One region of the Pedococcus sp. P2_E4 genome, then DNA from elsewhere that is predicted to be linked to it. Evidence: riboswitches for the same ligand, from Rfam matches in the RefSeq annotation. Region 1 holds a riboswitch; the other holds the start of a gene.
What was found. Region 1 has a riboswitch for cobalamin ahead of AC1DV7_RS07635 (ribonucleoside-diphosphate reductase subunit alpha). Riboswitches for the same ligand answer to the same signal wherever they lie in the genome.
Positions count from the first base shown of each region.

Region 2: it holds a riboswitch for cobalamin, as region 1 does, so the genes downstream of both, AC1DV7_RS04790 (prenyltransferase/squalene oxidase repeat-containing protein) here and AC1DV7_RS07635 (ribonucleoside-diphosphate reductase subunit alpha) in region 1, are expected to answer to the same signal.

Region 1 is NZ_JBFUEO010000011.1:14,246-38,105, reverse strand. It holds gene AC1DV7_RS07665 (MFS transporter) at 1-423, opposite strand, end outside; gene AC1DV7_RS07660 (helix-turn-helix transcriptional regulator) at 523-1,488, shown strand; gene AC1DV7_RS07655 (VOC family protein) at 1,510-1,965, shown strand; gene AC1DV7_RS07650 (hypothetical protein) at 2,000-2,992, shown strand; gene AC1DV7_RS07645 (hypothetical protein) at 2,969-3,211, opposite strand; gene AC1DV7_RS07640 (VPS10 domain-containing protein) at 3,221-6,439, opposite strand; cobalamin riboswitch at 6,622-6,839, shown strand; gene AC1DV7_RS07635 (ribonucleoside-diphosphate reductase subunit alpha) at 6,977-9,493, shown strand; gene AC1DV7_RS07630 (ribonucleotide-diphosphate reductase subunit beta) at 9,490-10,536, shown strand; gene AC1DV7_RS07625 (hypothetical protein) at 10,624-10,818, shown strand; gene AC1DV7_RS07620 (MarR family winged helix-turn-helix transcriptional regulator) at 10,852-11,361, opposite strand; gene AC1DV7_RS07615 (hypothetical protein) at 11,621-12,076, shown strand; gene AC1DV7_RS07610 (beta strand repeat-containing protein) at 12,219-14,180, shown strand; tRNA gene AC1DV7_RS07605 (tRNA-Arg) at 14,301-14,373, opposite strand; gene AC1DV7_RS07600 (phosphoenolpyruvate carboxykinase (GTP)) at 14,849-16,684, shown strand; gene AC1DV7_RS07595 (sensor histidine kinase) at 16,778-18,031, opposite strand; gene AC1DV7_RS07590 (hypothetical protein) at 18,140-19,603, shown strand; gene AC1DV7_RS07585 (glycoside hydrolase family 32 protein) at 19,632-21,119, opposite strand; gene AC1DV7_RS07580 (universal stress protein) at 21,116-21,517, opposite strand; gene AC1DV7_RS07575 (ATP-binding cassette domain-containing protein) at 21,514-22,347, opposite strand; gene AC1DV7_RS07570 (ABC transporter permease) at 22,406-23,428, opposite strand; gene AC1DV7_RS07565 (substrate-binding domain-containing protein) at 23,431-23,860, opposite strand, start outside.
Region 2 is NZ_JBFUEO010000006.1:20,199-25,814, forward strand. It holds gene AC1DV7_RS04780 (acyl-CoA synthetase) at 1-517, shown strand, start outside; gene ileS (isoleucine--tRNA ligase) at 563-3,865, opposite strand; cobalamin riboswitch at 4,232-4,357, shown strand; gene AC1DV7_RS04790 (prenyltransferase/squalene oxidase repeat-containing protein) at 4,459-5,616, shown strand, end outside.

The DNA of each region.
Region 1 (23,860 bases):
CTGCAGGGCACGGAAGGCCACGAGCAGCTCGGCGTTCGGCGCGAACCCGCACGCGGCCGACATCAGGGTGAAGCCGACCAGACCGCCGACGAACACCCGCTTGCGCCCGACCAGGTCACCGAGCCGCGAGCCGGTGATCAGACCGACCGCGAACGCCAGCGGGTAGGCCGCGACCATCCACTGCAGCTGTGCGGCACTCGCCCGCAGCCCCGCCTCGATGGTCGGCAGCGCGACGTTGACGATCGTCGTGTCGAGCAGCTCCATCGTCGAGGCGAGGAACAGGCTGAGCAGCGCGATGGTCCGCGCCCGCCCGAGCGGCAGCGCACCCCGCATGACCACCGCCTCACGGGGTGGCTGGGTCTGCGGCTGCGCGGATGCCGAGTGCTCGCCGTCGCCGTGAGCCGCCAGGATCGTGCTGGTCATGTCCTTCTCCTCGTTCTCGTCCGGTCGTCCTGCTGTCACGTCCGACGTTAGGGAGGCTTCCGGTCACTTTCTGACCGCTTGGTGAGGCACTCTGGATCCATGGCCAACACCAGCTCGCGCACCCTGCGACTCCTGTCGCTCCTGCAGACCCACCGGTTCTGGCCCGGTGGCGAGCTCGCGGACCGGCTCGAGGTCTCCGACCGGACCCTGCGGCGGGACATCGACCGGCTGCGCGAGCTCGGCTACCCGGTCGACTCGGTCCGGGGCGTCGACGGCGGCTACCAGCTCGGCGCAGGGGCGACGATGCCACCGCTGACCGTCGACGAGGACGAGGCGATCGCGATGGTCGTCGCCCTCAACGGCGCGGCGCAGCTGACCAGCGGCGAGCTGTCGGAGGCGTCCGTGCGGGCACTGTCGAAGGTCGTCCAGGTCCTGCCGCCCAAGCTGCGGCGCCGGGCGGAGGCCCTGCGGGCGGTCACCGAGGACTCGCCGTTCGCCGAGGCCCCGGCCGTGAGCGCCGAGGTCCTCGCAGCGGTCGCCCAGACCACCAGGGACACCGAGCGGGTGCGCTTCACCTACCACGCGCGCGGCGGCCAGGGTGCGGGCACGGACGTGCGCCGGCACGTCGAGCCCCACCGCCTCGTCACCGTCGGCCGTCGCTGGTACCTGCTCGGGTACGACCTCGACCGGCAGGACTGGCGGTCCTTCCGGCTCGACCGGCTCAGCGAGCCGCAAGGCACCCGAGCCCGGTTCCGGCCACGCGAGATCCCCGGCGGCGACGCGGCGGCATACGTGCGAAAGGGACTGTCCCGCAACGAGTCCGGCCTCGTGGTCCGGGCCCTGGTGCACGCCCCGCTCGAGGAGGTCGAGCCTCGGACGGGCCGCTGGGGGCGGCTGAGCGTCGTCGACGAGCGCACCTGCCGGATCGAGATGGACGCCGTGGACCCGCGCTGGGCGGCCTTCGGCCTGGGCGTGATCGGTGCGCCGTTCACCCTCGAGGAGGGCACCGCCGAGCTGCGGGCGGCCCTGGCGGACTGGTCGGCCCGGTTCACCGCCGCTGTCTGACCTCGCTGGGACACTGGGACCATGTCCACCACCTGGCAGCTGACCGTCGACTGCACCGACACCGCCCGGCTCGTGACGTTCTGGTGCGAGGCCCTCGACTACGTCCCCGAGCCCGCGCCCCCCGGCTGGGCCAGCTGGCTCGACTACTGGCGTGCCGGCGGCATACCCCAGTCCGAGCTCGAGGGCGCCGAGGCCGGCAGTGGCGCGATCGTCGACCCCGAGGGCGTCCGACCGCGGATCTGGTTCCAGGAGGTGCCGGAGCCCAAGGCGGTCAAGAACCGCCTGCACCTCGACCTCCGGTTCACGCCCGGTCGCGAGGCGATGCCGTATGCCGAGCGGCGCGCCGCCGTCGAGGCCGAGGCTGAGCGGTTGGTCGCTCTCGGCGCGAGCGTGGCCTACGTCAACGCCCCCGAGGGAGCCGACTACTTCGCGATGACCCTGCGCGACCCTGAGGGCAACGAGTTCTGCGTGGTGTGACGGGGTCGGCGCCGACACCTGAGAGGCTGTCGCCGTGCTGACGACCAACGACGTGGCGAAGTGCGAGCAGTGGTTCGTCGACCACGGCCTGCCCTACTTCGTGGAGTCCGGCCACGAGGCGATCCAGCGAGCGCTGGCCCCGCGCATCGTCGGGCTGTGGGCGGCGTTCGCGGCGGTGCCGGCGGTGGCCGTCACCATCGTCGCCCTGAACCTGGGCGCGAGCGCCGGCGAGGCCGTTGCGCTCGGGCTGCTGACCGCGGCGGTCGTGGCGCTCGGCCGAGCGGTGCGGGTGTTCCGGGTCGGGCGGATCGGTCGCTGGGCGCTGGCCCACGCGTGGGAGAACCGCTCCCTGATCGGGCCACTGGCGACCCGCGCCCTGCCGTTCCTGTTGCTGTTCATCACCTTCCTGTTCATCAACACCGAGGTGTGGCAGGTGTCGTCGGCACTGCCACGGCACCTGTTGTGGTCCTGCGTCGGCATCTTCGCGCTGCTGGCCGTGGCGTTCCTCGCACCCTCGTTCCGCAGCGAGATCGAGCGAGTGGGCGCCGAGGTCGAGGGTGAGCAGCTCGCCGCCACCTGTGAGGGCACGCCGGTCGCGTCGGCCGCGCGCGAGATCCTCGCCGAGCCCCACCTGGCCAGCGAGGTCGCCGGCATCCGGCTGCCCCCGCTGCAGCGACGCAACCTCATGCTCATGCTCTTCATCGCCCAGGCGATCCAGATGCTGTCGCTGGCCCTGATCGTGTTCGCGTTCTTCGTCGTGTTCGGCTCGATCGCCATCCGCCCCAGCGTCATCGAGGCGTGGGTGGGGACGGCGCCGCGCTACACCGGACCGTTCCACCTCGTCAGCGACGAGCTGTTCTCCGTCGCGATCTTCCTGTCGGGCTTCGCCGGGCTCTACTTCACCGTCCAGGCTGTCATCGACCAGAACTACCGGCGCGAGTTCTTCTCCCGCATCGAGCACGACCTGCAGCGGGCCATCGGTGTGCGCAAGGTCTACGTCGCCCTACGCGCCCACCTCGCCGGCTGAGACGAGCCGCCTCCGGTCACGCCGCGCGAGCACCGAGAACAGCACCGCCACCGCGAGCCACCCCAGCGCGAACAGCCGCTCGGCCGACCCGTCGCCACCGTCCGGCGAGGCCTCGAACAGCGACTCGATCCAGGTCGGCCAGATCGCCGTCACGACCGTCAGGACGAGGGCCACTGCGGCCAGGACCAGCTCGGTCCACATGCGGGTTCTCAGGCTCACGGCCTTCTCCTATCCGTAGAAGCGGGGTAGCGACAGCAGGTTGTTGGTCGTGGTCGCGTCAGCAGCCGTCGAGAGGTACTCCAGGGGATGCTGCTGGTCCGGCTCGAGCGTGCGCACCCGGGCCCTGGTGCCATCGGGGCCGACGGTGTAGACCTCGGTGCCCGCCTGGATCCGGCGGATCACCTCCTGACGGGTCATCGTGTAGGTCGTCGCCCCGTCCGTGAGCCGCAGCTTGAGGATCCCGGACGGGTAGGGGTACTCGTGCGCGAGCCGCACATGGGTCGCACGCATCGACACGATCCCCGTGGCCTGGGTGTAGTACAGCCCGCGTCCCATGGTCGAGGCATAGAGCCGGTGCGTCGCCGGGTGGATGCCCAGCCCGGTGACCGGCACTCGAGGCAGGTCGTACTCCCCGAAGCTGTCGTTGGCCCAGTACCAGGTGGACCCCCGGTCGTTGCTGCGGAAGACGCCGATGTCCGAGCCGACGTACAGCACGTCAGGGTTCTCGGTGTCGACCACGACGTCGAGCAGCGCGATGTTCGGCAGCCGCATGGCCGCGGTCGTGCCGTTGCACGCTGCCCACGTGGCGCCACCGTCGGTGGACCGGAAGATGTGCGGGTCGGTGGCGCCGAACGTGACGTACACCCGGTTCTTGTCGAACGGGTCGACCGTGATCGCCGTGGCGTAGACGGCCGGCAGCCGGTTGGCCGCGGTCGCAGGCTCGGTCCACGAGGCACCCGAGTCACTGCTGCGGTAGACGCGCCCCTCGGAGGTGACGACGTAGACCCGGCGGGCGTCGGTGCTGGCAAAGGCGACCTTCGAACCCCGGTGCGGCAGGGTGAAGACCGACGTCCAGTCGACGCCGGCGTTGGTGCTGCGGTAGATCCGGTGTCGTGCGGCGTAGCTGGCCGTCACCACGTCGTTCGCGTCCTTCACCTCGTCGGACACGGTGGCGGCACCGACGACGATGGACCCGTCACCCGGCTTCACCGCGACATGCGCGAAGGACGCCGCCTTGGTGTTCCGGTTCTGCGAGGCCCACCAGTCGGTCAGCCCGCCCGTGGGGTTGCTCCACCCGACCCCGCCGTTGGTGCTGCGGCGCAGCTGGCCGTCACCCGGCGAGACGAAGACGTGGTTGGAGTCGTTGGGATCGATGACGAACATGCCCCACTCGTTGCCGCCACCGTGGTCGGCCCACACCGACGACCCGTTCGTCTGGATGATGCCCTGGTCCTGGGTCGCAGAGCCGACGAGGAAGGACCCGGTGCCCGAGATGCCCAGGCTCATCAGCTGGGTGGCGACCAGGTTCGAGCTGCGCAGCGACCAGCTCGAGCCGTTGTCGGTCGTGCGATAGACCCCTCCGTCGCAGCAGACGTAGGCCACGTCGTCGTCCGAACGGTGGAAGACCATCTGGTGGTGGTCCGAGTGGGTGCCCGGCGACGCGACGTAGGTCCACGCGTCGAACGAGTGCTTCATGTCCACGCTCGCGAGGTAGATGTGCCGTCGCTGACGCGGGTGCACGGCGACGAGGCTGCACCACTCGTCGTACTTCGTGCCCACGCTGCCCGGCGTCTTGAGCCACTCCTCGCCGAGGTCCCCACTGATCAGGGTCGTCGCGGAGTTCTTCCCGAGCTTGGCCACGACGAAGTTGGACCCGCCCTCACCCGAGCGCCCGATCGCGAGCTTGATCCACCCGACGTCCGACCCGGTGGGCATCTGCTCCGTGAAGCCGAAGATGATCGCGAACACCTTGACCCTCGGACCCGTGAGCCGGGTCCAGTGGGCTCCGCCGTCCAGCGTCTTGTAGACCGCGTCGTCGTGGATGCCGGCCAGCATCACCAGAGGGTTGTCGTGCTTGATGACGAGGTCCGTGGCGCGGCCCGGGAGCAGCTGGTCCCAGGTGTAGGCAGGGACCCCGCCCAGGGTCACTGCGAGACCGGGCCTGCCTCGGTAGACGCCGGCATCCGTGGCCAGGTAGACGATGCTGCTCGTCGTCGGGTGCACCACGACCTTGTTGGTGCGGGCGCCGACCTGCGCGGCCGTGCCGATCTGCCGCCACGTCGACCCGGCGTCCGAGGACTTGAAGACCCCCACGCCGCCGTACGACGGGCTCCAGCCGGGGGTGTCCTCACCGGTGCCTGCGTAGGCGACGTTGCCGTTGCTCGGGGCCATCGCCACGCCACCGATCGCGAGGCTCTCCTCGAACTTCCAGGTCGCCCGCCAGGTGTCGCCGCCGTTGGTCGACTTCCACACCCCACCGTTCGCCGCGCCGGCGAGCAGGACGTTGCTGTCCGAACGGTGCATGGCGATCGACTTGACGCGGCCGTTGATGTTGGTGGGGCCCAACGGGAACCACGGTCCCACCCGGTTGGCCACCCGGGCCAGGATGGGCCAGTACGGCCAGAGCCGGTCGACCCCGATGACGTCGCGCAGGTCGCCGAGGCGCACGAGGATGTCGTCGAGCACCGACCACTGCGGGTTGCCTCCGAGGGGCGCAGGCGGCAGCGAGCGACCGAGCTCGCGCACCGCGGCACGGTGCGCGGCGACAGCCTGGTCGAGCCGGCGTCGTCCCTCCTCGCCGGCCTGGTCGGTGTGGTGCCGAGTGGCGAAGTAGTCGCGGAACGCGGCGCGGTCCGCGACGTCGGACACGGACGCGATGTGCCCCGTGGCCACGGCGTCGGCGACGGTGCGGCGCAGGAACATCTCGAGCCCGACCCGTCGCAGGGTGTCAGGCTCCTTGGGAAGCGCCACGGCGGCATAAGTGCCGGGGCGGTCCACGCGCCCCCACACATAACGGTCCTGCGGGTTCCAGCCCGAGGCGTCGACGAGGGCCCACGCCTCGCGCTCGGGGTCGTAGCGCATCAGCCTCGCGGTGCGCGGGTCGAGGGCTGCGACACCGCGACGGGGGCGGAGCTTGAGCGTCCGGGACAGTTCGTCGCTGGTGGCGGTCACGGACACCGCACGGGTGAGGAAGACCTCGCGGTCGGCATGGCCGGGCGGGTCGGTGGCCTCGGCCTTGGCCCGTCCCCCGCGACCCAGCAGCACGATGGCCTCGTCGATCGGGCCACCGCCGGGGTCGAGCCGCTCGACCCTGGCCTCGCGCATCACCTCGACGTGGGCCACGGCGGCGTCGCGCACCCGGTCGAGCTCGACGTGGTCGTTGCTGCCGTGGACCTGGCGGAACCACTCCGCCTTGCGGCCCATGTCCTCGAAGAACTGCTCAGGCATCGTGATGGCCCCTCGTCTGCAGGTTCTTGACGCCGATGAGGCGCAAGCTCAGCCTGTCCTCGCAAGACGTACCTGACATCGACCAAACGACGTACAACACAGCCAAAGGCCCGGGTCGCCCACCCGACACGCCGGGACACGCGGGCACAACATCTGGTGCCACGGTTTGGGAGGTGGCCCCCTATATGGTGGCGACAGCTGGTCCGAAGCCGTGATCCAACGGCTTCGGGGCAAGAGGGAACCCGGTGCGAGTCCGGGACTGCCCCGCAGCGGTAAGTGGAAACGAACGCCGTCACCAAGCACTGGACGCGAGTCTGGGAAGCGACGGCCAGTAGGCCCCGTCGGCACCTGCCGACAGCCGTCCACGAGTCCGAAGACCTGCCAGCAACCGCGCACACCGTGCGCGGTGTGGTCGTGACCTCGAGGGCGGGTCCATCGACAGCGCAGCAGCGACCTCGGCACCGCCGGGCGGTCGCCTCGCGTCGTCGCCTCCTCCGCGGTCCCGGCCCATCGGAACCGCTCGCGAGGAGAGAGCAGATGACCCTGACCCCCGCTGCACCCGACGAGGTGCAGGACCCGGTCGCCCCCACCCGGCGTACCCAGATGCAGGTGCGCAAGCGCAACGGAGACACCGAACCCGTCGACGTCATGAAGATCGTCCGGGCCGTCGAGCGCTGGTGCGACGACCTTGCCGAGGTCGACCCCATGGCGATCGCCACCCGCACGATCAGCGGGTTGTACGACGGGGCGACCACGGCCGAGCTGGACCGGCTCTCGATCCAGACCGCGGCCGAGATGACCTCGGCGGAGCCGGAGTACTCGCGGCTCGCGGCCCGGCTCCTGTCGAACTACATCGACAAGGAGGTGCGGGGCCACCAGATCGCCTCGTTCAGCCAGGCCGTGCGACTCGGGCACCTCGAGGGCCTGATCGGCGACGAGACCGCGGAGTTCGTCGAGCGCAACGCGCGCAAGCTCGACCACGCCATCGACCTCGACGCCGACCGCCGGTTCGAGTACTTCGGCCTGCGCACCGTCTACGACCGCTACCTGCTGCGCCACCCCCAGACCCGCGACGTCATCGAGACGCCCCAGTACTGGCTGCTGCGCGTGGCCTGCGGCCTGGCCCGCACCGCCAGGGAGGCGATCGACTTCTACCTCCTGATGTCGTCGCTGTCGTACCTGCCGAGTTCGCCGACCCTGTTCAACTCCGGCACGCAGCACACCCAGATGTCGTCCTGCTACCTCGTCGACAGCCCGCAGGACTCGCTCGACTCGATCTACGACCGGTACTCCCAGGTGGCCAAGCTGTCGAAGTTCGCCGGTGGCATCGGGATCTCGTGGTCGCGGGTTCGCTCGCGCGGCGCGCTGATCCGCGGCACGAACGGCCACTCCAACGGCATCGTCCCGTGGCTGCGCACCCTCGACTCGTCGGTCGCGGCGGTCAACCAGGGCGGGCGTCGCAAGGGCGCCGCCTGCGTCTACCTCGAGCCGTGGCACCCCGACATCGAGGAGTTCCTCGAGCTGCGCGACAACACCGGCGAGGACGCCCGTCGGGCACACAACCTCAACCTGGCCAACTGGATCCCCGACGAGTTCATGCGGCGGGTCGAGGCCGACGAGCAGTGGAGCCTCGTCGACCCGAACGCCGTGCCCGAGCTCCCCGACCTGTGGGGCAAGGACTTCGAGGACGCGTATGCCGCCGCGGAGCGCGACGGGCGCGTCGTGCGCACCGTGAGTGCGCGTGAGCTCTACGGCAAGATGATGCGGACCCTGGCGCAGACGGGGAACGGCTGGATGACGTTCAAGGACGCCTCCAACCGCACGTGCAACCAGACCGCCGAGCCCGGCAACGTCGTGCACCTGTCCAACCTGTGCACCGAGATCATCGAGGTATCGAGCAACGACGAGACGGCCGTCTGCAACCTCGGCTCGGTCAACCTCGCCCGGCACCTGACGGCGCAGCGTGACGGAATCGACTGGGAGACACTGCGATCCACCGTCCGCACCGCGGTCACCTACCTCGACCGGGTCATCGACATCAACTACTACCCGAGCACCGAGTCCGCGGCCTCCAACCCGCGCTGGCGTCCGGTCGGCCTCGGCATGATGGGGCTGCAGGACGTCTTCTTCGCGCTCCGGCTGCCGTTCGACTCCGCCGAGGCGAAGGAGCTGTCGACCCGGATCTCCGAGGAGGTCTACCTCTCCGCCCTGGAGCGGTCCGCCGAGCTGGCGGCGGAGCACGGTGCGCACCCGGCATACGACCAGACGAGGGCTGCGCGGGGCGACCTCCAGCCCGATCTCTGGGGGGTGACCCCGACCCAGACCGAGCGCTGGGGCGCGGTGCGGGCGGCGATCGCCGAGCACGGCCTGCGCAACAGCCTGCTCGTCGCGATCGCGCCCACGGCGACCATCGCGTCGATCACCGGCGCGTACGAGTGCATCGAGCCGCAGGTGAGCAACCTGTTCAAGCGAGAGACGCTCTCCGGTGAGTTCCTCCAGGTCAACACGGCGTTGGTGCGCGAGCTCAAGGCCCGCGGCCTGTGGACCCCCGAGGTGCGCGAGGCGATCAAGCGCAGCGAGGGTTCGGTCCAGGGGATCCTCGACCTGCCCGAGGACGTGCGGCTGCTGTTCCGCACCGCCTGGGAGCTGCCCCAGAAGTCGCTGATCGAGCTCGCGGCCGCGCGTCAGCCGTACATCGACCAGAGCCAGTCGCTCAACCTGTTCCTGGCCTCGCCCACCATCGGCAAGCTCAGCTCGATGTACCTGTTCGCGTGGAAGGCCGGCCTCAAGACGACGTACTACCTGCGCTCGCGTCCGGCGACCCGCATCCAGCAGGCGACGGTGTCCGTCGGCGCCAGGGCTGCCTCCGTGCCGGTGGGGACTGCGCCCGCCTTGCCCGCGCCGGTGGGCACCGCACCCCTCGCAGCCGCGGCGGTCGTCGCGCCGACCGCTCCGGCGGCGGCCATCGCTCCCACCACGCCCACCCCCTTCACCGACGAGGAAGCCATCGCGTGCTCCCTCGAGAACCCCGAGACCTGCGAGGCCTGCGAATGACCACCACACACGCCACCACCCAGTCCGACACCCCTTCCAGGACCCGGATGCTGCTCGACCCCGGCATGAACCTCACGCTGCGGCCGATGCGCTACCCGCACTTCTACGAGAAGTACCGCGACGCCATCAAGAACACGTGGACCGTCGAGGAGGTCGACCTGCACTCCGACCTGGCGGACTTGAAGAAGCTGACCGAGGCCGAGCGGCACCTGGTCAGCCGGCTCGTGGCCTTCTTCGCCACGGGCGACACCATCGTGGCCAACAACCTCGTGCTCAACCTGTACCAGCACATCAACTCCCCGGAGGGCCGGCTGTACCTGAGCCGTCAGCTGTTCGAGGAGGCGGTGCACGTGCAGTTCTACCTGACCCTGCTCGACACGTACGTGCCCGACGAGCAGCAGCGCGCAGAGGCGTTCGCCGCGGTCGACAACATCCCGTCGATCAAGCACAAGGCCGACTTCTGCTTCCGGTGGATCGACTCGGTCTTCGAGCTCGACGCGCTCGAGACCCGGGAGCACCGCAAGGCGTTCCTGCTCAACCTGATCTGCTTCGCCGCCTGCATCGAGGGGCTCTTCTTCTACGGCGCCTTCGCGTACGTGTACTTCCTGCGTTCCCGCGGGCTGCTCAACGGCCTCGCGTCGGGCACCAACTGGGTGTTCCGCGACGAGTCGATGCACATGTCGTTCGCGTTCGAGGTGGTCGAGACGGTGCGCGCCGAGGAGCCCGACCTGTTCGACGACCAGATGGCGGCGGACGTCCGCCAGATGCTGCGCGACGCGGTCGACGCCGAGGCGCAGTTTGCCCAGGACCTGCTGGGCGGCGGGGTCGCCGGGCTCTCGACCGGCGACATGCGGCTGTACCTCGAGAACGTGGCCGACCGGCGGCTGCAGCAGCTCGGGCTCGAGCCGGAGTACCGCTCGAAGAACCCGCTGGCGTTCATGGAGCTGCAGGACGTGCAGGAGCTGTCGAACTTCTTCGAGCGGCGCGTCTCGGCGTACCAGGTCGGGGTGAGTGGGTCCGTCGGGTTCGACGACGAGTTCTGACCGACCCCCACAAGCAGGTATGCCGGGTGGTCACCGCAGGGGGCCGGCCACCCGGCATACCCATGCCCGAACCGACATGATGGGGACATGAGCCGCCGCCTGTCCCTTGCCATCGGGGGGATCCTGTTCGCCGTCGGAGTCCTCTGGACCCTGCAGGGCCTCGGGATCGTGGAGGGCAGCTCGATGAGCGGCGTCAAGCTCTGGGCCGCGATCGGCCCCTTCGTCGCCCTCATCGGCCTGGTCGTCGCGATCAGCGCCGGCCGCGGCCGCCGCCAGCCCTGACGCGGACCCCAGCTCAGGCGAGCGGCGGTGCGCCTACTCCTTGGGGGGACAGCGCCGGGTCGCATCGTCGGGCGACTCCTCGGCCGCGACGTGGTCCGCATCGAGGGCGGCGCCCAGGATCAGGTCGGCCGCCTGCGCGAGCCACCCCGACATCTCGGGGGCAAGGGCTGCGAGGCGATCGTCCAACGTCTGACCGAGAACAGCCTCCCACTGGCCGTTCGCCCACTCGCGCTGGCGGATCCCCGTCGGCGTGGGACGCAGGAGCAGGCTGCGCCGGTCGCTGGGGTGGGGCACCCGCGCCAAGAGACCCGCCTCGACCAGTCGGTCCGCGACGCCGGTCACCGACCCCGGGGTGATGCCGAGCCTGCCCGCCAGCTCCTTGGGGGTCAGCTCACCGGCCTCGACCAGGTGAGCCAGGGCAGTCAGCTCGGTCGTCCCCAGGTGAAGCCGCGAGGCGATCGCACTGCGCATCCGGTCGGTCGCGAAGACGACATGGCGTAGCTCGGCCCCCAGGAGCCGGGCCGCCTCGTCCGCCTGCATCATCCTGCTCCGAATCGTCGTGTGGAGGTCACCTGTGGATCCCCAAGCGCATCATGGCCGACCGCTCCTGCCCGCCAAATCCGTGAGCGTACCGGCTGACCGAACGGACTACTGACCCATGGCCTGTCAGGTCGTTTACGCGCCAACTAGTTTGGTTCGCAAAGTGATTGACGTAGTTTCCTCATGACAGCAGTGATCAGCCGGTGGATACCCGCAAATCCTTTGCTTGACGTCCGCTGGACCCCGAAGCCTTGGAGCAGTCATGCGAGCAGTCAGCAGGAAGAAGAAGGTCGTCGTCCTGGCGGCCGCCATGGTCGGCATCGGCGGCGCAGCCTTCGCCTACTGGACCACCACAGGCGATGGCACAGGTGAGGCCGCCACCGGCACCACCGTGGCGGTCACCGTCAACCAGACCAGCACCGTCACCGGTCTGCGGCCGGGCGGAACGGCCCAGGCCCTGAGCGGCAACTTCGACAACCCGAACTCCGGCCCCGTCTACATCGGCGCGGTGTCGGCCCTGGTCACCGGCACGGACAAGGTCGGCTGCGACGCCACCGACTACACCGTCGCCGGCACGGCGACGGTGAACGCCCAGGTTGCCGCTGGCAATGGCGTGGGCTCCTGGTCCGGTCTGACCATCGCGTTCAACAACAAGCCGGCCGCGAACCAGGACGCCTGCAAGGGCGCCACCGTGAGCATCAGCTACTCGACGAGCTAGGGCTTTCCCGGGAGGTGCGGCAAACGCGCCTCCCGGGCCCGCTCCCCCTGCCTGACCGGCGGCCCCACCGCGACCGAACCGTGTGCTCCTGCACTTGAGGCCGGTGGCCCGCTGGACACCCCTCGAGGACCAGGTGAACCTGATGAGGCTGCGCGTCTGGCTCATCACGCTGGCCACCGCCGGTGCCTTGGCGGTGGGTGGACACGCCTGGGCGTTCTGGACCACGTCGGCTGCCGGGGCCGGGACCGCCGCCGTGGCCAGCCTGACCGCTGCGACGCAGGTGACTGCCACCTCACCGCCGGGCAGCGACACGGTCGACGTGGCCTGGAGCGCCGCGCAGCTGTCCACCGGGGAGCCGGCCCAGGGCTACTACGTGACCCGGGTCCGCAACGGGGACGGGGCGAGCACCCTCGCGTGCGGCACCTCGACGACGACCCCGACCACGGCCCTGGCTTGCACCGACAGCGCCGTCCCGGATGGGGCCTACCGGTACGTCGTCACGGCCGTGCACTACAGCTGGACCGCCGTCAGCAGTGCGAGCAACACCGCGACCGTCTCCCACGACACCTCGCCGCCGACCGTCGCCGTGACCTCGATCTCACCGTCCCCCAACCTCAACGGGCTCAACAACTCCAGCCCCGTCACCGTCACCCTGGTGGCCACCAACCCGGGGGGCTCCCCGGTCGTGTCGATCACCTCCTGGGTCGACGCAGAGGCTCACACCACGGTGAACGCTGTCACCACGGCCGCGCACGTGACCGGCGACGGCGCCCACACGGTGTCCTACTACGCCACCAACCTCGCCGGCGTGAGCAGCCCGACCCAGACCCAGCCCGTGACGATCGACACCACGGCCCCGTCGGTGACCATCAACCAGGCCACGACCCAGCCGGACCCCACGGCGAGCTCACCGATCACCTTCACGGTCGTCTTCAGCGAGACCGTCACCGGTTTCGCGGGCTCGGACGTGTCGCTGACCGGCACTGCAGCCGCCACGACGGCGACGGTGACAGGCAGCGGGACCACCTATTCCGTGGCGGTCAGCGGCATGGTCGGCGACGGCACGGTGCGGGCCACCATCGGCGCCGCCGGGGCGCAGGACGATGCCGGCAACGGCAACACGGCCTCCACCAGCACCGACAACACCGTCACCCGCGACGCGACCGCACCTGCCGCCCCCGCGGCCCCCACCCTGACCGCAGCGAGCGACACCGGGCCCTCGTCGACCGACGGCATCACCAAGGTCACCGCGCCCACCCTCACCGGCACGGCCGAGGCCGGGGCCACCGTCACCGTGTACGACGGCACCACCTCGATCGGCACCGGGACGGCCACCGGCGGCACCTACTCGATCACGAGCCTGGCGCTCGTTGCCGGAACCCACACCATCACCGCGAAGGCCACCGACCAGGCCGGCAACCAAGGACCTGCCTCGGCGGCCACGACCGTCGTCGTCGACATCACGCGACCTACCGTCAACATCACCCAGGCCGCCACCCAGGCGGACCCGACGAGCACCTCGCCCATCAACTTCACAGCCGTCTTCAGCGAGGCCGTCACCGGGTTCACCGGCAGCGGGGTGACCCTGAACAGTGGTGGGCAGAGCGCAGATCCCAGCACTGCCACCGTGACCGGCAGTGGAACCACCTACAACGTCGCCGTCAGCGGCATGACCCACAGTGGCGCCGTCATGGCCGGGGTCAATGCCAACGCGGCACAGGACCTGGCCGGCAACCTCAGCATGATGTCGACCGGTGGGGGCCCCACCCGGATCGTGGACTACACCGACACGACCGCGCCCACCGTGAGCATCACCGCCTTCACGACCGCGGGACGGATCGCCACCATCACCGGAACGGGAGGCACCAACCCCGGTGACGCCGCATCGGTCACCGTGGTCCTGTGCACCACCAACGCGTACCCGTGCACGGCGCTGCTGACCAAGGCCACCCTCACCGCCAGCGTCAACCCCGCCACCGGGGCGTGGACCATCACGTCCGGAGACCTCGGCATCAACCTCGCGCTCTACGCACGCGCCACGCAGGTCGACCTCTCGGGCAACACCGGCACGAGCAACATTGCCGGGCCCAAGTCCACCCTGTGACGAGCCTGGCGCGCGATCGACGGCGGGGCGCCAGCGGCCCCGAACCTGCCCCGGGCAGAGCAACAGCCCCGGCCGTGTGGATCGGCGCGGGGCTGTTGCGGATTCTGTCTCAACACAGAGTGCGCCCGAAGGGATTCGAACCCCTAACCTTCTGATCCGTAGTCAGATGCTCTATCCGTTGAGCTACGGGCGCGAATGTCGCCCCGGAGGATCCTTGTGGGACTGCCGGAGCAACGACGGGAAAGACTACCGGGTCACCCCCACGTCCACGAAATCGCACGCCGGCACCTCGAGTGAGCACGATGTGCGTCACCCGGGCCGGGGTTGCGCACATCGCGCTCACTCGAGGACGCGACCCGCGCGACAGACCTCAGGCGACGAGTTCCGTCCCGACCCCCGAACAGCGAATCCGCAAGGAATTCAACGAGATTCGGCCGTCTTCTTGCAAGGCTTGCAAGAAGACGGCAACGTCGGATGGCCTACCGGCAGGTTGTGAGCGGATTCACGAGCGATCTCCGCCCTCCGTGGTACCGACCACTGTGGGCCGCGGCGTACGGTGGCCAGATCAGCAGCGTTCACCATGTGGACATCGAGATCGATGTCGCGTGGACGCTCCACCTCACATCCGGGACCCCAGTTCTCCCCGGGCGAAAGGGACGGCCGATCAGATGACGACCGAGGCGACGAAGACCGACCAGCGCGCAGGGGGCACCACGCACGCCCGCCTGCAGGCCTGGGTCGACGAGGTGGCAGCCATGACCACCCCCGACCACATCGAGTGGGTCACCGGCTCCGACGCCGAGTGGACCCGCCTCACCGACAAGCTCGTCGCGGCCGGCACGTTCGTGCAGCTCGACGAGGAGAAGAAGCCGAACAGCTTCTATGCAGCCTCCGACCCGACCGACGTCGCCCGGGTCGAGGACCGCACCTACATCTGCTCCGTGGACGAGAAGGACGCCGGGCCCACCAACAACTGGATGGACCCGAACGAGATGAAGGACCTCATGCGCGGGCTCTACGCCGGCTGCATGAAGGGCCGCACGATGTACGTCATCCCGTTCGTCATGGGCCACGTCGAGGCCGAGAACCCGATGTTCGGCGTCGAGATCACCGACTCCGAGTACGTCGTGGTGTCGATGCGCGTCATGGCCCGCTGCGGTGTCAACGTGCTCCGCCGCATCGAGGAGCTCGGCGACAAGGCCAAGTACGTCCCCGCGCTGCACTCCGTCGGCGCCCCGCTCGAGCCCGGCCAGCAGGACGTCAAGTGGCCCTGCAACCCGGAGAAGTACATCGTCCAGTTCCCCGAGGAGCGGATGATCTGGTCGTTCGGCTCCGGCTACGGCGGCAACGCCCTGCTCGGCAAGAAGTGCTACTCGCTGCGCATCGCCTCGGTGATGGCCCGCGACGAGGGCTGGCTGGCCGAGCACATGCTCATCCTCAAGCTCGTCTCCCCCGAGCAGCAGGTCTACTACATCGCCGCTGCCTTCCCGAGCGCCTGTGGCAAGACCAACCTCGCGATGCTCGCCCCGACCATCCAGGGCTGGAAGGTCGAGACCCTCGGCGACGACATCGCCTGGATGCGCTTCGGTGAGGACGGCCGGCTGTATGCCGTGAACCCCGAGTTCGGCTTCTTCGGCGTCGCCCCCGGCACCAACGAGCACACCAACCCGAACGCGATGAAGACCATCAACAAGGGCAACTCGGTCTTCACCAACGTCGCCCTCACCGACGACGGCGACATCTGGTGGGAGGGCCTCGAGAACACCCCCGCGCACGCCACCAGCTGGAAGGGCGAGGACTGGACCCCTGACTCCGACGAGCTGTCCAGCCACGCCAACAGCCGCTACTGCACCCCCATCGAGCAGTGCGACATCCTGGCCGACGAGTACTACGACCCCAAGGGTGTGCCGATCTCGGCGATCTTCTTCGGGGGCCGCCGCAAGACCACGGTGCCCCTCGTGACCGAGTCGCGGGACTGGACCCATGGCACCTTCATGGGGGCCACGCTCTCGTCCGAGACGACCGCGGCCGCGACCGGGGCTGTCGGCGTGGTCCGCCGCGACCCGATGGCGATGTTGCCGTTCATCGGCTACAACGCCGGCGACTACTTCCAGCACTGGATCAACCTGGGCAAGGACGCCGACGCGTCCAAGCTCCCGAAGATCTTCTACGTCAACTGGTTCCGGCGTGACGAGGACGGCGGCTTCCTGTGGCCGGGCTTCGGCGAGAACAGCCGCGTACTCAAGTGGGCCATCGAGCGCATTGAGGGCAAGGCCGCAGCGGTCGAGACCCCCATCGGCCACGTGCCGACACCCGAGTCGCTCGACACAGACGGTCTCGACATGACCGCGGCCGAGCTCGAGCAGGCGCTCGCGGTCGACCCCGAGGAGTGGAAGGCCGAGATCCCGCAGATCGAGGAGTGGTTCGCCAAGTTCGGTGACAACCTGCCCACCCAGCTCCAGGTCGAGCTCGACGGCCTGAAGGCCCGCCTCGGCGTCGAGTGACCGAGGTGAGCTAGCCCGTATGCCGCCCGCGCGGCATACGTCGAAAGGCCCGGAACCGCTTGCGGTTCCGGGCCTTTCGCGCACGTGGCGGGTTCAGCCGGCCTGCTCCCGGTCGTGGGCGAAGTGGCTCGCGGGCACCCGCACCGCGACGTCGGTGCCCGCGTCGGAGGTGCGGATCTCGACGGTGCCGCCCATCGCCGCGACGATCTGGTGGACGAGGTAGAGCCCCAGGCCGACGGCCTCGTCGTCGCCGGTGCCGACGCCGCGGCGGAACGGTGCCAGGGCCCGCTGCAGCCGGGTGGGCTCGATCCCGTCGCCGTGGTCGGCCACCCGGACCTCGACGGTGACGCCGAGCCTGCGGATCGCGACCGACACCAGCCCTCCGTGACGCGTGTGCTGGAAGGCGTTGTCGACGAGGTTGCGCACGACCTGCTGGAGGCGCTCGTGGTCGAGGGTGCAGACGGTGGACGGCAGGTCCAGCTGCAGGTCGTGGTTGCGGCGGTGCCGGGACGACGCGTCGAGGGCGCGCGCCACGGTGAGCGCCACGTCGTCGTGGCGCGGGCGCACCGCGAGCGCGCCCGGCCGGTCGGAGTGGTGCGACAGCAACCCGTCGACCAGCTCCTCGACGCGTTGACCCTGGCTCTCGATGTCCTCGAGCAGGGTGTCGAGGTGCTCGTCGTCGAGCCGGTCACGCTTCTGGCGGGCGGTGCGGGCCGAGCCGACGATGACGGCGAGCGCACCACGGAACTCGTGGGCGACCGCGGCGATCCCGCGCTCCTGCAGCTCCAGTGCGTCGGCCAGCGCCAGAGACTGGTCGCGGTGCTCGGTCGAGCGCCGGACGAAGAGGCGGCTGAACACCCACAGCACCCCCGCCACCCCCACCAGCGTGCTGACCACGAAGGCGTAGTTGACCAGGGCGGTCTGCTCACCGGTGATCAGCTCATGGACCCACGCCTGCAGGGCGACGACCCCGACCGACAGTGCGAAACCCAGGGCGACACCGCGCTGGCCGTACCGCATCGTCGCGTCGGCGACCACCGTGAACGCCACACACCACGAGACGTTCGGCTGGAGGTGGGCGAACCCGACGGCATACCCGACGATGAGCAGGAGGTCGACGACGAAGCCGACGTGCAGCAGGGCCTTGCTCGACCACCCGGTCCGGCGCCCCCAGAACCACAGCGGCACGCAGGCCAGGGTGAGCATCGCCATGGTCGACCAGGCGAAGGCTGCCAGCGCAGCGTTGGGGAAGTCGGTCAGCTCGATCAGGACCAGCCCGGCCACCAGGCCGAACAGGCGCAGGACGGCCACGAGCCGCTCCACCTGACCTGCCGACAAGACCAGCACCCTGCGATCCCTTCGCCCGTCCCCACCAAGGACGATATCGGGCACAGGGGCCCAGCGGGCCCGCACCCGACAGACCCGTGGAGGGCTCGGCCCGGCATACTCGCGAGCATGGCTCACACCGGAGTGGTCTTCCCCGAGGTCAACGGCAAGCGCAGCACCTCGGCGCTCGGCCGAGCGGTGGTCGCCGACGCGCTGCGCCCGGTCGACCAGGTCGGAGCGCAAGCGGCCGAGCGCGAGACCAACTGGCGTCAGGGATATCTCGCGCACTTCCGGCGGATGGTCGAGGCAGGCCTGCTCCGGGACGGCGAGGCCGCGGTCGACGTGGCCCGCGCGGGGCTGGCCTCGCTGCACGATCGGATGCGCGCCACGACCCTGGCCGGTGAGGTGCCGCTGGACGAGGTCTTCGCGGCCACGTCGCCGGCGCTCGACACGGCCACCGTGCGCGGCACGGGTGAGCGGACCACGGAGCTCAGCCTCCCGCTGCACGGCCAGCGGTTGCGTGGTGACGCGCTGCGCCGCCAGCTCGACGACTGGTCGGCGCGAGGCATCCTCGAGCCGTCGGCGGCCGACGCGGTGCGCGCCGTCCTGGCCAACCCCGACTGGCTCGACCTCAGCGACCAGCGCGTCGTCGTCCTGGGCGCCGGCGCCGAGATGGGCCCGCTGCGCTCGATCCTGTCGTGGGGTGGCGAGGTCGTGGGCGTCGACCTGCCCCGGCCCGAGATCTGGACCCGGCTCCTCGAGGTCGCCGGGAGCTCGGCCGGCACGCTGCACGTCCCGGTTCAGCAGGGTGCCCGATGGTCCTCGCACGACCTGGCAGCCCACGCCGGGGCCGACCTGCTGCACGGCCTCCCCGCGATCGCGGACTGGCTGGGTGCCACGAAGGGTCCGCTCGTCCTGGGCAACTACGTGTATGCCGACGGCGCCACGAACGTCCGCGTCTCCACCGCGGTCGACGCGCTGAGCCTGGAGCTCCTGCGTCGCCGCAGCGACGTGGCGCTGGCCTTCCTGGCCACCCCGACCGACGTCTTCGCGGTCCCCGCAGCTGCCGTCGAGCACTCGACCCGCAGCTACCGGTCGCCCAGCCGGCCGATGCGGCTCGTCCGGCCGGCCCTGCGCACCCTGAGCGGGGGACGGCTGCTGCGGCGCAACTACGCGCCGGGGACCGACCCCGGCATCAACGACAGCCTCGTGCCGCAACAGGGACCGAACTACGCCCTCGCCAAGCGCCTCCAGCGCTGGCGCGCGACCGTGGCCCGGCGTGACGGCGTGGCCGTGTCGCTCAACGTGGCACCGCCGACCCGCACCCGCTCGGTCGTCAAGAACCGCGCGCTGGCCAGCGCCTACGCGGGCGCCCACCGGTTCGGGATCGAGGTCTTCGAGCCTGCGACGAGCAACACGCTCATGGCGGCCCTCCTGGTCCACGACCTGCGCACGGCGGCGGCGCAGCCGACCACGCCGTGGCGCGAGGAGGCGACCGGCGCGGTGCACGGAGGTCTCTGGCGCACGGCATACGAACCCCGCAGCGCGCTCGGGCTCGCCGTGGTGCTCGGGCTCGGTTCGGCCCGCACCTGAGGATGACGCACCTCACGCTGACGGCACCTCACGGTGAGATCGGGGTGACCGTGGCCCGCAGCGTGCGCGGCGCACCGCCACTGCTGACCAGCGCCACGCTGGTGTAGCCCCCGGCGGGGAACACCAGGTCGGTGATCGACACGGTGCCGTCCTGGGCCAGCACCTCGACCGAGTAGCGATCGACCAGGACCCGCAGCACGGTCTCGCCGGGATCGAGCGGCGCGCTCTCGACACTGGGGAAGAGCTCGTGCACGGCCGCCCCGGACCGGGTCCGGTCGACCACGAGCCGGGGCGGGTCGGCCGCGACGACGATGCTGGTGAGGGCTCCGTCGGAGCCCCGCAGCTCGAGCCCCGCCTGCTCCGCCGGGCCCACGTCCACCTCCACCTCGAGGTATGCCGCGCCGCCGGGCAGCGAGGCCACCCTCCCGCCACCCACGACCTGGGACTGCTGGCCGCGGGTGAGTCTTGCGATCCCGACGAGCGCCTGGGCCAGGCGCGGCCCACGCGGTCCCGAGACGAGCGTGAGCTCGCGGGGCGCCGTCATCTGGCCCCGCCACGCGACGGTCGGCACCGCCTCGGCGTACTGCCAGTTGCCCATCCAGCCGAGGAGGATCCGGCGCCCGTCGGCCAGGCCGTTGTAGGTGACGCCCGCGTAGTTGTCGCGGCCGTGGTCGAGCCAGGCGACCTCTTCGTCGCCGACGGGGGTGAAGGTCGTGCCGTCGAAGTGACCGACGAAGTACTGCGTCCCGGACGGACCCGGGAGCGTGCCCGGGGTGAGGCTCACCAGCAGCGCCCAGAGCACCCGCGAGGGATCGCCGTCGACGGCGAGGGGGAACAGGTCCGGGCACTCCCAGACGCCCGACCGGGCTCCACGGCCGCCGACGTCGCTGAGGTGGGTCCAGTCCCGCAGGTTGGGCGAGCCGTAGATGCTGACCCGGTGCTCGGTCGGCCAGACGACCACCATGCGCCAGGACCGGTCCGGCTCGAACCAGAAGACCTTGGGGTCGCGGAAGTCACGCGCGTCGCGATCCAGCACGGGGTTGCCCGCGTACTTGGACCAGGTCCGGCCGCGGTCGGTGGAGTAGGCCAGCGACTGCGCCTGGACGCCCTCGCGACCTGCGGCTGACGTGGAGGCGCTGGTGTAGACAGCCACCATGGGCGGGGTGTCTGCGGTGCCGAAGCCCGATGTGTTGTGGTCGTCGAGGACGGCGCTGCCGGAGTAGACGCCCTCGTGGGCATCGTGGGGGATGGCGACGGGCTGCTCGGTCCACGTCACCAGGTCCGGGCTGGTGGCATGGCCCCAGCTCATGTTCCCCCACCGGTCGCCCTCGGGGTTGTGCTGGAAGAACAGGTGGAAGACCCCGTCGGCGTAGAGCAATCCGTTGGGGTCGTTGAGCCAGTTGCGCTGCGGGGCGAAGTGCGCGACCGGGGCTGGGGATCCCGCGGCCGCATCGACGGAGCACCCGGCCTGCTGACCGGGTGCTCCGTCGGATGGGACCGCGTCCTGCGGAGTCAGGTTGTCGCCTTGACCGCGAGCACCGGACAGTTGGCATCGAGCAGGACCTGCTGGGAGGTGCTGCCCAGGAAGAGCTTGCCGACCGGCGTCCGCTTACGGACCCCGATGACGATGAGGTCCGCCGACTTCTCCGCGGCGACCCGCAGGATCTCCTCGGCCGGCGCCAGCGCACCGGTCGACTGGGTCACCTCGTGCTCGATGCCGGCCTCGGTCAGCTCGGCCTCGATGGCGTCGATGTCCTGGGGCGTCGCGAAGGACGTGGAGGCGAAGTTCCCGCTCTGTCCGGTGTTGACCACCACCAACGAGGCCCCGACCAGGAGCGCCTCAGCCTTGGCTCGCTCGAAGGCCGCGACCCCCTCGGGAGTGGGGATGTAACCGACGACGATGGTCCCGCTCATGCCGCGGACTCCAGCTTCTTGGCTCCCGTCATGATCGCCACGCCCTCGCCCATGTCATGGGTCTGCGGCGTGATGACACCGGCCCGGCCACCGAGCCGCTGGATGTGGATGCGGTCCGCGACCTCCCACACGTGCGGCATGTTGTGGCTGATGAGGATGATCGACAGCCCCTTTTCGCGCAGCTGCTTGACCATGTCGAGCACCATGCCCGACTCCTTGACGCCCAAGGCGGCGGTCGGCTCGTCGAGGACGACGACCTTGCTCCCGAACGCAGCCGCACGGGCCACGGCGACAGCCTGGCGCTGGCCACCCGACAGGGTCTCGACGGCCTGACCCATGTTCTGGATCGTCTGGATGCCGAGGTCCTGGACCGACTGGCCCGCCCGCTTCTCCATGCCGCTCTTGTCGAGCATGCGCAGCACGGAGCCGAGCGGTCCCTTGCGACGCTCCTCACGAGCGAGGTAGAGGTTGCTCGCGATGTCGAGTGCCGGGATCACCGCCAGCTGCTGGTAGACCGTCTCGATCCCCGCATCGCGGGCGTCCTGGGGCTTCTTGAAGCTGACCGGTTGACCACCCATCGTGATCTCGCCCGAGTCGGGGACATAGGCCCCGGTGAGGCACTTGATGAGGGTCGACTTCCCGGCGCCGTTGTCACCGATGACCGCCAGCACCTCACCCGGATAGAGGTCGAGGTCGACGCCGTCGAGGCCGACGACGCGACCGAAGGTGATGACGAGCTTGCGGGCCGACATCACGGGGTCCTGGGCGTAGATGGACTCCTTGCCCGTGGGGACGCCGCCGACGGCGACTTCGAGGTCCGTGGTGCTCATCGGGGTCCCCTCGAGGTATCGGAGCGAGGGACGAGCGGAGAACGTCGTGGGGTGATGTTCATGCCTTTACCTTCCTGATCCACTGGTCGATGGCAACGGCCACGATGACCAGGATGCCGGTGGCGAGGACGCGCCACTGCTGGTCGACGCCGAGCTGGGAGAGCCCGAACGCGAAGGTCTGCACGATGAGCGCCCCGATGAGGGTGCCGACGAGCCGACCCCGGCCCCCGAAGAGGCTGGTCCCGCCGATGACGACGGCGGTGATGCTGGCGAGGTTGGCGTCCGGCGCCGCGTTGGGCGTGGCTGCTCCCGCTCGCCCGATGAGGATCCAGGCAGCGATGCCGTAGATGAGGCCGGCCACCGTGTAGACGGCCAGCAGGATCCGCTTGCTCGGCACACCCGACAGGCGGGCCGACTCGGCGTCGTCACCGACCGCGTAGACGTAGCGGCCCCAGGCGGTCTGGGACAGGACGAACCCCATCACGACGTAGATCAGGATGACCACGACGATGCCCCACGTCAGCCGGACGCCTCCGATCCCGAACCCCTCACCGAGGAAGTTCAGCAGCCGGGGCAGGTGGTCGGCTTGGATGCTCTCACCGCCGGAGTAGAGCAGCGCGATCGCGGTGAAGATGCTGAGCGTGCCCAGGGTGACGATGAACGGTGGGAGGTTGATCCGCGTGACCAGCAGCCCGTTGAGCAGGCCGGCAACGGTGGCCAGGGCGACGCCGATGAGCAGCGCCAGGATGCCCGGCATGCCGTCGTCGCGGGCCAGCGAGGCCATCACCATCATCGACAGGACCATGACGGCGCCGACCGACAGGTCGATGCCGGCCGTGAGGATGACCAGGGTCTGACCCACCGCGAGGGCCGCCACCACCGCGGTCTGCTGGAGCAGGATGCCCATCGAGTTCGCGGTGAGGAACGTCGGTGTCGCGATGAAGAAGGCGACGACCGCGACCAGCAGCAGGAACAGCGGGCTCAGCCACGGCTTCCCGTGGAGCTGGTGCTGGATCCTCTGCACGGGGGAGTGCTGCCGCCGAGCGAACTCGGCGGCCGCACTGGTGACCTCGGTGCTCATGGTCAGTTGCCCCAGCAGATCTTGGCACCCTCGTCGGAGGAGATGCTGTCGATGCCGTCGGTCTTCTTGTCGGTCACCAGCGCGACGCCGGTGTCGAAGAAGTCGAGGCCCTCGGTGACCTTGGGCTTCTCCCCGCCTCGGGCGATCTTGGCGATGGCCTCCATGCCGAGCGTCGCCATCTTCAGCGGGTACTGCTGGGCCGTGGCCCCGATGACCCCGCTCTTGACGTTCGAGACGCCGGCGCAGCCACCGTCGACCGAGACGATCGTGGCGGTCTTGTTGGCTGCCTTGAGCGCAGCGTTGGCGCCGACGGCCGCGGGCTCGTTGATCGTGTAGACGAGGTTGATGTTGGGGTTCTTCGCCAGGCACTTCTCCATGGCCGTGCGGCCACCGTCCTCGGCTCCGTTGCTGGCCTCGTTGCAGACGATCGTG
Region 2 (5,616 bases), on a different contig from region 1:
GGCCATCATGGACCTCGACGGCCAGGTCCTGGGGCCGGGCGAGCGGGGCGAGATCGTGGTCCGGTCCTCGCTGGTGATGCCCGGCTACTACAAGAACCCCGACGCCACGGCCGAGGCGTCGCGGTTCGGCTGGCACCACACCGGCGACATCGGCTACCTCGACCCCGACAACTTCCTGTTCATCGTCGACCGGGCCAAGGACATGATCATCACGGGCGGCTTCAACGTGTACTCGACGGAGGTCGAGCAGGCGCTCATGCAGCACCCCGACCTCCAGGACTGTGCGGTCGTGGGGCTGCCGGACGAGAAGTGGGGCGAACGGGTCGAGGCAGTGGTCCAGGCACTGCCGGGCCGCAGCGTCGACCCCGCCGAGGTGGTCGCCTTCGTCAAGGCGCGCATCGGCGGGGTCAAGGCCCCCAAGGCCGTCCACGTGTGGTCGGACCTGCCTCGCTCCAAGGTGGGCAAGGTGCTCAAGACCGAGATCAAGACCGGCCTGCGGGCCTCCGAGGACGGCTGAGGCGTCCCAGGCCGGGCCAGGACCGGTGGGTCCGGCCCCCGCGGGTCAGAGCTTCATGACCTTGAGACGGACCGGCTCCCCGTCGCCCACGGTCGCCTCGGTGACGTCCTCGCGGGACGGCAGGGCGTCGAGCTGCGCGGCTGAGCCGAACTGGGTCGCCAGGGTCTCCTGCATGATGAGCCCCTGGTGGGCGATGGTCGCCTCCCACACAGCCTCGGAGCCCGTCACCGTCAGCGAGATCCGGTCGGAGACCTCGAGGCCGGCGTCGCGTCGCGCCTGCTGGACCGCACGGACGATGTCGCGGGCCAGACCCTCCTGGGCCAGCTCGGCCGTCACCTGCGTGTCGAGGACCACGAAGCCGCCGCCGGGCAGCATCGCGGTCGCCCGGGCAGCACCCTGCTGGTCGGCGTCGACCACCGTCTCCAGGGTGTACTCCCCCTCGACCAGCTCGAGCCCACCGGACGTCACGGTGCCGTCGGCCGCCACCGACCAGTCGCCGGACTTGCTGCCCTTGATGGCCTGCTGCACGTCACGACCCAGCCGCGGACCGGCCACGCGGGCGTTCACGCTGAGCCGCTGCGACACGCCGAAGTCGGCTTCGCTGGCCTCGGTGATGTCGCGCAGGGTCACGGTGCGCACGTTGACCTCGTCGGCCACGATCGCACCGAAGTCCTTGAGCGACGCGGCGTTCGCCGTGACCACGGTGAGGTCCTGCAGCGGGAGTCGGACGCGCAGTCCGCCCGCCTTGCGCAGCGACGACGCCGCCGAGCACACCTCCCGCGCGCGGTCCATGGCAGACACCAGCGCCTCGTCGACCGGCAGGTCCGTGGCGTCCGGCCAGTCGGTGACGTGCACCGAGCGACCGCCGGTCAACCCGCGCCAGATCTCCTCGGTCGTGAGGGGCAGCAACGGCGCAGCCACACGGCATACGACCTCCAGCGCCGTGTAGAGCGTGTCGAAGGCCTGCTCCGCGCCCGAACCCGACCCGGTGTCCCAGAACCGCTCCCGCGACCGGCGGACGTACCAGTTGGTCAGCACGTCCAGGAAGCCGCGCGTCGTCTCGCACGCGTTCGCGACCTCGTAGCCGTCGAGCTGCTCCTGCATGGTCGCGACGAACTGCCCGAGCTTGGCGAGCAGGTAGCGGTCGAGCGGGTCCGTGGACGCGGTCGACCACTTCGCCTCGTAGCCCTCACCGCCCCTGCCGTTCCCTCCCTCGGCAGCGTTGGCGTACAGCGAGAAGAAGTACCAGGTGTTCCACAACGGGATGATGACCTGACGGACCCCGTCGCGGATGCCCTGCTCGGTCACGACGAGGTTGCCGCCGCGCAGGATCGGCGACGACATGAGGAACCAGCGCATGGCGTCCGCGCCGTCGCGGTCGAAGACCTCGCGGACGTCCGGGTAGTTGCGCAGCGACTTGGACATCTTCTGGCCGTCGGACCCCAGGACGATCCCGTGGGACACGCAGGCCGAGAACGCCGGGCGGTCGAACAGCGCCGTCGCCAGGACGTGCAGCGTGTAGAACCAGCCACGGGTCTGGCCGATGTACTCGACGATGAAGTCGCCCGGGAAGTGGTGCTCGAACCAGTCGGCGTTCTCGAACGGGTAGTGCACCTGTGCGAACGACATCGAGCCCGAGTCGAACCACACGTCCAGGACGTCCTCGACGCGACGCATCGTCGACTGGCCCGTGGGGTCGTCGGGGTTGGGTCGGGTCAGCCGGTCGATGAACGGCCGGTGCAGGTCGGTGACCTCCACCCCGAAGTCGGCCTCGAGCTCGGCGAACGAGCCATAGACGTCGATCCGCGGGTACGCGGGGTTGTCCGAGCGCCACACCGGGATCGGGCTGCCCCAGAAGCGGTTGCGCGAGATCGACCAGTCGCGGGCGTTCTCGAGCCACTTGCCGAACTGGCCGTGCTTGATGTGGTCAGGGACCCAGTCGATCTGCTCGTTGAGCTCGAGCATCCGGTCCTTGAACTTGGTGACCTCGACGAACCAGCTCGAGACCGCCATGTAGATCAGCGGCATCCGGCAGCGCCAGCAGTGCGGGTAGGAGTGGTCGTAGGTCTCGCGGCGCAGCAGCACCGTGCCCTCGGTGACCGACCCGACGTCGCCCTCGCCACGGGTACGGGCCTTGAGGTGGTCGATGATCATCGCGTTGGCGTCGAAGACCTGCACGCCCTCGTAGTCCGTGACGGGGTACGTGAAGCAGCCGTCGGGACCGACCGGCACGACCGGCTCGATGCCCGCCGCATCCGTGACGATCTTGTCCTCCTCACCGAAGGCGCCGGCGGTGTGGACCAGCCCGGTGCCGTCCTCGGTGGTGACGAACTCCGCCGGGAACACGTGGTGGGCGCGCTCGTGCCCCACGAAGTAGGAGAACGGCGGCGTGAACGAGCGGCCGACGAGGTCGCTGCCCTTGAGCCGCTCCACGACCCGCGACGCCGGGTCGGTCTCGTTGGGGCCGAACAGCTCCTTGGCGTAGGCCGCCAGGCGAGCCTCACCGATGAGGTAGCGCTCGGTCGTCCCGGTGAAGTCGGACTCGACGACGACGTAGTCGATGTCAGGACCGACCATGATCCCGAGGTTGGCAGGCAGGGTCCACGGCGTCGTCGTCCACACGAGCGCGAGCTCGCCGGTCGACAGGCGCATGCCGACGGTCACCGCCGGGTCCTGCCGCATCTGGTAGACGTCGTCGTCCATCCGCAGCTCGTGGTTCGACAGCGGCGTCTGGTCGTTCCAGCAGTAGGGCAGGACGCGGAAGCCCTCGTAGACGTAACCCTTGTCGTACAAGGACTTGAACGCCCAGATGACCGACTCCATGTAGTCGGGGTTGAGCGTCTTGTAGTCGTTGTCGAAGTCCACCCAGCGGGCCTGGCGGGTGACGTACTCACGCCACTCCCCGGTGTACTTCAGCACCGACTCGCGGCACTTGGCGTTGAACTCCTCGATGCCGATCTCGAGGATCTCGTCCTTGGTCTTGATGCCGAGCTGGCTCATCGCCTCGAGCTCGGCGGGCAGCCCGTGCGTGTCCCATCCGAACCGCCGCTCGACCCGGCGGCCGCGCATCGTCTGGTAGCGCGGGATGAGGTCCTTGACGTAGCCGGTCAGCAGGTGGCCGTAGTGCGGCAGGCCGTTGGCGAACGGCGGCCCGTCGTAGAAGACGAACTCGTTGTCGCCGTCGGTGCCGGCCGAGCGGTTCTCGACCGAGGCGACGAACGTGCCGTCCTCGTCCCAGTACTTGAGGACGCGCTCCTCGATCTCGGGGAACCTCGGGGACGCGGGCACACCAGTCGTGCCGGGGTCGCTGGAGACCTTGGGATAGATCGGCTGGGCCTGCTGAGCCATGGTGTCGGCGGTCCTTCGTCAACTCGTGTGTCCACGAGGACGACGTCACCGGGATCTCCCGGCGCCACCGCGGTGCCACCTCGCTTGTCGCCGTCGCGCCCGGGACAACCGGACACGGCACACGACCGCTCTTGCCAGAGGCTGTGACGGGCCCACCCGTCCGGTTCTAGTGAGGAGCCTGGCGGTTTGCCGGGTGCTCCCGTTCTTCCGGAGGCTCACCGGTGATGGCCGGTTCAACGCCTGTGGGAAGCAGTCTAGCGGCCGTGACCAACCGCACGCTGCGCCATTCCCGGTGGGGGTCTGACCGAGCCCCCGGCGGTGTAGTGTGGCGGCGTTGCCCCAGGGCAACACCACGACGCAACCCAGGGGAAGCCGGTCCGATTCCGGCGCTGACCCGCAACCGTGAGCCGCCCACCGAGGCGGGAGCCGGAATGCCTGGAGTGCGGAGCGGCTCCATTTCCGTCGAGGTACGCGGGGCGGAGCCCGGACACCAGTCCGAGGCCGCCCCCGACGTCGCAGCAGCGACGCGGGGGTTTTCACGTTCTCTGGTTGCCGGTGCACCCGTCGCGACACCGCTCGCAAGAAGAGGCACCATGCAGCACACCATCCGTCGGGCCCGCCCGGCCCGCGTCGTCGCGACCACCGGAGGGCTGGCCCTGGCCATCTCCCTCCTGGCGCCCGGAGCGGCCTTCGCCACCACGACCGAGCCGACCGTCACGACGACGGCACCCGCCCCCACGCAGACCACAGACCCGGCCCCCGGGTCGAGCACCCCCTCGACCGGCACCGGCTCGTCCACCACCACCGGGTCCCCGGCGTCGCCGACCTCGCCGACCGGCGCCGGCTCCCCGAGCTCGACCAGCACCACCGCGGGCACGTCGACCGCCACCGCCACCTCCGCCCCCTCCGCCCCGGGCGCTGGCCGCGGGTCGAAGGTTGCCGCCCCCTCCTCGAAGCAGGTCCCGTTCCGCGCGGGGGCAGCCCGCATCGTCCCCGGCACCCCGACCCAGCAGGCCGGGTACGCGGGTGGCTTCATCGTGCGCACCCTGGCCACGCGGGGCAACCACTACAACTACCCCGCCTCGACGTTCTTCGACGGCGGCAACACCATCGACGCGATCCTCGCGCTCGACGGGGCGAAGGTCGGCCAGACCGGTGCGGACGCGGCCCTGGACTACCTCGCGGGCAACGTCAACAGCTACGTCGGCACCCCCACCCCCTCCGACCCGTCCAGCCCCGAGACCTACGCCGGACCGCTGGGCAAGCTCGTCCTCGGGGTCGTGGCCCACGGCGGCGACCCGACCGACTTCGGCACGCAGGACCTCGTGGCGCGCCTCGAGGGGCTCCTCACACCGTCGGGCCGCTTCTCGGACCAGTCGAACTTCGGTGACCCGAGCAACCCTTCGGGCGACTACTCCAACACCATCGGACAGGCCCTCGACATCATCGCCCTGGGCCGTGCCACCGGCTCGGTTCCCGACACGGCCGTGGACTACCTGCTGGCTCAGCAGTGCACGGACGGCGGCTTCAGGGGCAACCTCGACGACGCCCAGGCACCGTGCACCAGCGACACGGACGCCACGGCCTTCGCCGCCCAGGCGCTGGTGGGGCTGCTCGGCGCCCTCGACCCGCAGACCGTCCAGGCGCTGAACAACCTCGCCTCCCGCCAGGCCGCGAACGGTGGGTTCCTCAACCAGGACGGCCAGTACAACGCCAACACCGCCGGCGTGGCCGCCCAGGCCTTCGCCGCC